One region of the Actinoallomurus sp. CA-150999 genome, then DNA from elsewhere that is predicted to be linked to it. Evidence: riboswitches for the same ligand, from Rfam matches in the RefSeq annotation. Region 1 holds a riboswitch; the other holds the start of a gene.
What was found. A riboswitch is a leader RNA that binds a small molecule or an ion and turns the genes downstream of it on or off. The one in region 1 is predicted to bind thiamine pyrophosphate.
Positions count from the first base shown of each region.

Region 2: another riboswitch for thiamine pyrophosphate. It lies ahead of ACQP2O_RS21555 (TenA family protein); the one in region 1 lies ahead of ACQP2O_RS00560 (purine-cytosine permease family protein).

Region 1 is NZ_CP192063.1:104,812-108,073, reverse strand. Features, by position in the region: gene ACQP2O_RS00560 (purine-cytosine permease family protein) at 211-1,539, opposite strand; TPP riboswitch at 1,530-1,646, opposite strand; gene ACQP2O_RS00555 (rhodanese-like domain-containing protein) at 1,671-2,009, opposite strand; gene ACQP2O_RS00550 (SSI family serine proteinase inhibitor) at 2,052-2,543, shown strand; gene ACQP2O_RS00545 (Fpg/Nei family DNA glycosylase) at 2,814-3,262, opposite strand, start outside.
Region 2 is NZ_CP192063.1:4,612,390-4,615,651, forward strand. Features, by position in the region: gene ACQP2O_RS21550 (hypothetical protein) at 1-703, shown strand, start outside; gene ACQP2O_RS21555 (TenA family protein) at 725-1,405, opposite strand; TPP riboswitch at 1,466-1,564, opposite strand; gene ACQP2O_RS21560 (SMI1/KNR4 family protein) at 1,656-2,105, opposite strand; gene ACQP2O_RS21565 (N-acetyltransferase family protein) at 2,140-2,586, opposite strand; gene ACQP2O_RS21570 (ROK family protein) at 2,708-3,262, opposite strand, start outside.

The DNA of each region.
Region 1 (3,262 bases):
CCGCGCCGCGTCCCTATGCGAAGGTCAGCACCAATCCACACTTGCGGCATCGTTTCTGGTTGGGCGCCGTCTGCACCCAGTCGTGATCACACTGCGCCATCGTGATCGCCTCCCGCCACTCCGTATCCCCATCATGACGGGCGCGACGACGCCGTGACGTGCGATTGGGGCTCTTCTTCCCCAACCAACCAACCCCGACCGACCTCCCGGTCATCGGCGAATGAGGCCGATGGCGCCGGTGACCGCCGCCGCGACGGCGAAGGACAGGAGCGAGGCGCTCATCCAGTCCGCCGGAGTGAAGTGCAGCGTGCTCTGCACGTGCGTCCACATCCGCGACCACCATCCGACCTGACCGGGGTTGATGAGCTGGTACGTCGCGATGCCCGCCGCCCACGCGACGACCATCCCCCAGCGGGCGGGCGCCCGGCCGGAGACGTCCCAGCCACGCCGTCCGGTGAAGCAGAAGAAGTCCACGGCCAGCACGCCGAGCATCGGTACGAACACCGACCCGATCAGCGTGAGGAAGCCCGAGTAGTTGTTCATGTTCAGGACGAGGGCGAGCAGCGTCGTCAGGGCGCCCAGCGCGATGGTGAGCAGCCGCCGGTCCACGCGGGGCACGAGGTTCTGGATCGAAACCGCGGTCGAGTAGACGTTCGCGAACGACTGGTCGACCTCACGCAGGACGAACACGGCGAAGAACAGCGTGCCGAGGGCGACGTGCTGGAACGGGCCGAACACCTTGGACGAGTCGCCGGCGACCAGGGCGAGCGCCAGCAGGCCCAGGACGTACGCGACGACCTGCGTCAGCCCGTACGCCACGCTCGCGGCACCGAACGCCGCCCGCTCGGAGCGGGAGTGCCGCGTGTAGTCGGCCGCCATGGGCACCCAGGAGATGGAGACGGCCAGCGCGGCGTCCGCGCCGATCCAGAAGTGGCTCCACGACCCGTGGGTGAGGTTCGGCAGGGGCTGGCGGACGAGCTGCACGTAGAAGTAGGCGAGGGCCAGGACGACCGCCGCGGTGACGTACCGGCGCAGGACCCGGACGGAGCCGAGCGGCCAAATGGTCAGCACGGTCGTGATCACGCCGGCGACGATGACGTACGCCCAGTGCGGGCCGCCACCGAAGAGTTCCTTGGCCGCACCCGCGATCGTGACCAGCTCGAAGGTTCCCCAGCCGATCATCTGCAGGATGTTCATCACGGTGGGGATGTACGAGAGGCGCGTGCCGAACAGGCCGCGCAGCATCATCATCGCCGGGACGCCGGCGCGGGTGCCCGACACGGCCGCCAGCCCGAGCATGATCCCGCCGATCACGGTGCCGACGATCATTGCCACGATCCCGGCGACGATGGGCAGCCGGGGGTTGCCCTGGGCGTCCGGCGCGAGCACCGAGTAGGCGCCGGAGAAGGCGAGAAGGCTCACGCCCAGGTTGGCCCAGAAGGCGCTCTGGTCCCAGAAGCTGAGGACCTTGGGGGCGGGCTGGTCGAGGGTGTACGGGGCCTCGTTGTCGAGAGGACGTTCGTCGACGGCAGTGCTCAAGGCACACTCCCTACGCCGGCATTACCCGGTCAGGTTCGAGCGGTCGGCGGCACGTGCGTAGCCGCCCTCTCAGCCCGGTCGTCGCCCGAGCTCCCGCGAGGTCTGAACTTTTCCGCCGTTAATGTACCTCGTCAGGCGACGTATGGCTCGCTGCCCGATTCACTGACCATCGGACGGCCCGCCGCCACCCAGGCGTGCATGCCGCCCGAGACGTTCGCGGTCTTCCAGCCGGCGTTGTTGAACGCCATGACCACCGACGCCGACCGGGCCCCCGACCGGCAGATGACGAAGACGTCCTCGCCGGTGGGCACCTCGGACGCGCGGGCGCCGAGCTGGCTGAGGGGGATGTGGATCGCGCGAGGCGCGTGCCCGGCCTGCCATTCGTCCAGTTCGCGCACGTCCAGGAGGTATGCGTCGTCCGGAACCTTGGCGACCTCAACGGCGGGAACCTGGTCCCTGAAGGCATTCACAAGTCAACGGAACCACGAGCCGGCGCCCGGCGTCGAATCGTCATGAGGCAATCTCTAACCAGACTGGGACCAGCGGCCGTCGCCATCCCCGGCATCGCCGCCGCCCTGTTGCTGGGCGGTTGCGGCAGCGGGCAGGACAACGCGACGGTCAAGCCGAGCGGGCCGTCCACCCCTGGATCATCGGCGCCGGGGCGGGCGGGAAAGACCCGGCTGACCATCACCGTGCGCGACTCGCAGACGGCGCAGGCCAAGACGCGGACGCTCACCTGCGACCCTGTCGGCGGCGACCTGGCCAAGGCCAAGGAGGCGTGCGCTGCGCTCACCGCGGCGGGCGCGGCGGGCCAGGACCCGTTCGCCCCGACGCCGAAGAACGTGATGTGCACCCAGATCTACGGCGGCCCCGAGACCGCCACGGTCACGGGCACCTGGAACGGCAAGAAGGTCGACTCGACGTTCAGCCGCAAGAACGGCTGCGAGATCAAGCGGTGGGGCACCCTGGGCGTGCTGTTCGGTCCGCACCCGCCGGTCCGCTGAGCACGGACCTCCGACGCTCCGGCAGGGCCGCGGCCGTCCGCTGACACGGTCGACGTCGGCCCGCGAGGGCGGCGGCCACGCGCTGACGTACGGTCCGGCAGCCCGCTGAGGAGTCTGGGATCGTGGATCGGCAGGCGCATCGCCCGAGGCGGGCCGAGGGGGTGTTGTCAGGCGTGTTCATTGAGGTTGAACGATTTTCAGCTTCAATCAACCCCCTGACACGAGGTGCCCGGCTCCGGCGATGACGTGCTGCCGCTCGCCGCGCGCGGCCTACTTGAGCAGGCGGGACATCCGGCGGTCGGCCAGGGGCTTGCCGCCCGTCTGGCAGGTCGGGCAGTACTGCAGGGCGGAGTCCGCGAACGACACCTCTTTGATCGTGTCGCCGCACACCGGGCACTTCTGACCTGCCCGGCCGTGCACCCGCAGGCCCTCCTTCTTCTCGCCCTTGAGGTCCTTGGCCGCCAGGCCGCGGGAGCGCTCGACGGCATCGCCGAGCGTACGGACGATCGCGTCGTACAGCGTCGCGACGTCCTCGTCCGTGAAGCTCGCCGCCAGCTTGAACGGCGACATCCGCGCCACGTGCAGGACCTCGTCGGAGTAGGCGTTGCCGATGCCGGCGATCACGCTCTGGTCGCGCAGCAGTCCCTTGATCTGGGTGCGCCGGCCGTCGAGGATGCCCTTCAGCGTGTCCGCGGTGAAACCGTCGGCGAGCGGGTCCG
Region 2 (3,262 bases), 4.5 Mb from region 1:
CGGCTGGGCGGATGACGACATCGAGCTGATCCGGATCATCGGCCTGCTCACCGACAAGTTCAGCCCGCTCGCCGCCGATGCGTTGAAACGTCGCAGAGACGGCACAGACGCATTGCTCTGGCTCGCCCAACGAGCCGCGGGCTGGGGACGGGTCTATCTCGTCGAAGCACTCTGTACGGCGGGCGTTCGCCGAGCCCGGTCCTGGCTGCTGCGGCAGGCGTGCGACGGCGACTACCTCAACGGCTACTTCGCGGGCAAGGTCGCGACGGCGGCTCATCTCCACGAAGCGATCACTTCGCCCGACGCGGACGACGAATTGATCGATCACTCCGGCCGCCTGCTCGGAATCATGGCTGACTGTGGCGGGATGGGGATGACCTGGGAGGGCTACCCTCCGATCCGCATCGTTCTGAATGCCTATGTCGGTCACCTCGTCGGCCAGACACCGAATCTGGATCGCTATCTCGCTGCCGCAGGCATCGCCGACCATCTTGCCCAGGCATCGCCCGATCGCCTTGCCATGACTCCAGACCATCGAGAACGGCTGGTCGACCGATACCTCGCCGTACTGCGACGCGCCGAATGGAGCGAAGCCGCACAGGCCGGGTTCGACCCCGCCAATGATTTCTTCGCCTGGTTCGCTCGAACGGTCGGATACCGACTCCGGTTGCCTGTTTTCCGCGAATCGGATGTCGACGAGTGATCCAACGAGTTCGGCGAGGAACTACTTGAGCCACTGGGCGGTGGGCCAGGTTTCGCGGCGCCAGGCGCTGTCCCAGAACATCCACTCGTACTCGGTGGCGCGGAAGAAGGCGCGGGCCATGCCCTCTCGCGTGGCCGCGTCGGTCGTCGCCGCCAGGCGGTCGGTGATGGCCTTCGCGCGTTCGGTCGATTCGGCGAAGGCCGGGTCGGAGTAGGTCGCGATCCAGGCGCGGTAGGGGTGGTTCTCGACACCGGCCGTGTTCTCGAGCAGGGCCGTGCCGACGTCCTGGTAGACCCAGAAGCACGGCAGCACGGCCGCCGCGAGCACCGGGTACGGGTCGGCGAGGGCCGTCGCCTGCAGGAACGACGAGTAACCGAGGCAGGTCGGGGAGGTGTCGATGCCCGCCAGGTCGTCGGCGGTCAGGCCGAACTCCTCGATGTAGCCGGCGTGCAGCGTACGCTCCGCCGCCAGCGCGGCGTGCGCGCTCTCGGCGAAGAAGACCGCGTCGTCGGTGTCGGTGGCCCGCGCGGACGCGACCGCGAGTGCCCGGGAGAACGCCTCCAGATAGCGGGCGTCTTGCACGATGTAGAATGCGAACCGTTCACGGTCGAGCGTGCCGGCGCTGAGTGCGGTGTTGAACGGGTGCTCGTGGATCGCGCGGATCAGGCGGGCCGAGCGCTTCCACACGTCGTCGCAGAACATCGGGTCCTCTCAGCGGTCACCGGACGGCGAGGCGAGGACGTTCGAGCAACACCAGGAAGCTCTGGTCACTGGTGACGTCCCTTCGCTAGTCCTAGCTAGATCAGGTTCGACGGGTGTGATCTCAGCCCGGATTCGCCCCGGGCACCCCGCGTCACCGCCGACCGTAACAACAACCGGCTGGACATGACCACCCGCCGCTGCCACCTTGCGGGTCGGGCGTCACACGGATAGCGCCCGAGGGCGGTCGTCCTCAGAGGGCCTTCCTGTACCAGTCGTCACCGTCCGCGACTGCCCGGCGCTCGAGGTAGTCCTGCAGCGATCGGGCGGCCCATAGGCGTTCGTCGGTCTCGTGGTCCCACACGAACAGGTCGTCGGGTCGTCCCGCCGGGACCCGGACGTACGCGAACCGATCTCCGCCGCCGTTGTCCCCTATGAACATGAGCTGGTCGAACGACATGTACAGCTGGGCGAAGTCGGCGCTCTCCCGGAATTCGGTGTTCTGCTCGATGATCTCCTGCACCGACCACACCAGGCAGGACCCGTAGTCGGCCCGCACACCGTCGGTCTCCCGCAGCAGCCGTCGCAGCTCCTCCGGAGCCGGCTGCCCCAGCCGCCGCTCGATCTGATCGATGCCCGCGTCGGACGCGGGATCGGCGAACTCGGCATCGTCGTACAGCCGCTCGATCAGGTCTCGCCACATCCCAGGCTCTCTCGCCGTCTGCAGGAATCGGAGCCTAGCGCGGCAGGTCGATCCGGTACTGGATGAAGCCGCGGTTCTCCGCCACCTTGTCGTACAGGCGCCGCGCCGTGGCGTTCGACTCGTGGGTGTGCCAGTACACGCGGGCGCAGTCGTGGGCCTTGGCCCAGTCGGTCACGGCCGCGATCAGGGCACGTCCCACGCCCATTCCCCGGGCCTCCGGCGCGGTGAACAGGTCCTGCAGGTAGCAGACGTCGGCGTCGGGAATCGACGTGCTGGCGTGAGGGAGGAAGTGCACGATGCCGATGAGCCGGCCGTCCAGCGTCGCGCCGAGGGCGTGCATGCGCGTGTCCGCCAGGAACTCGCGCCACGCCTGCTCGTACATCTCGGCGGGTTCCACGCGCTCGTAGAAGTCGATGTAGCCGCGGAACAGGTCCTCCCAGGCGGCCCTGTCGGACGGAACGAGTTTGCGGATGGTGATCATCGGTCTCCTGTCAGGTCGAGCGGGCCGGAGGTCGACGGACGCTTCCCGCGTACGGCCGGCGACGCGGACAGGCCCAGGCGTCCGAGCGTAAGGACGAGCGGTCTGCCGGAACACGGCCACTTCACGACGAAAGAGAAGAACCAATATTGCCGGTGCGGCGGACGGCGAGGGCGATCGCGCCGAGAAGTTCGGCGTGGTTCTCCAGGGCCCCGGTTGTCACGGTCACCGCCCGCGCCACCCCCGGCTGGGCGTAGCGCGTGATCATTTCGCGGATGCCGTCGGCGAGCACGCCGTTCGGCAGGCCGAGTTCGCCGCCGACGATGATCACCTCGGGGTTGAGCACGTTGCACATGTCGGCCAGCGTCCGGCCGATGGTGCGTCCTGCGTCGCCGACGACGCGGACGGCTCCCGAGTCTCCCGCCTCCAGCAGCCGGATCACGTCGGCGATGGTGAGCGGATCCGCGTGCATCGGCTGGAGGGCGGCGATGATGTTCGGCGTCGAGACCAGGGTCTCCAGGCAGCCGCGGCTGCCGCACCGGCACAGCAGACCGTTCGCCTCGACCTGCACGTGGCCCAGTTCGCCCGCGTAGCCGCTGACGCCCCGGTACAGGCGTCCATCGAAGATCAGCCCGGCGCCGACGCCGGTCGAGACCTTGACGAACACCAGGTCGCGTAC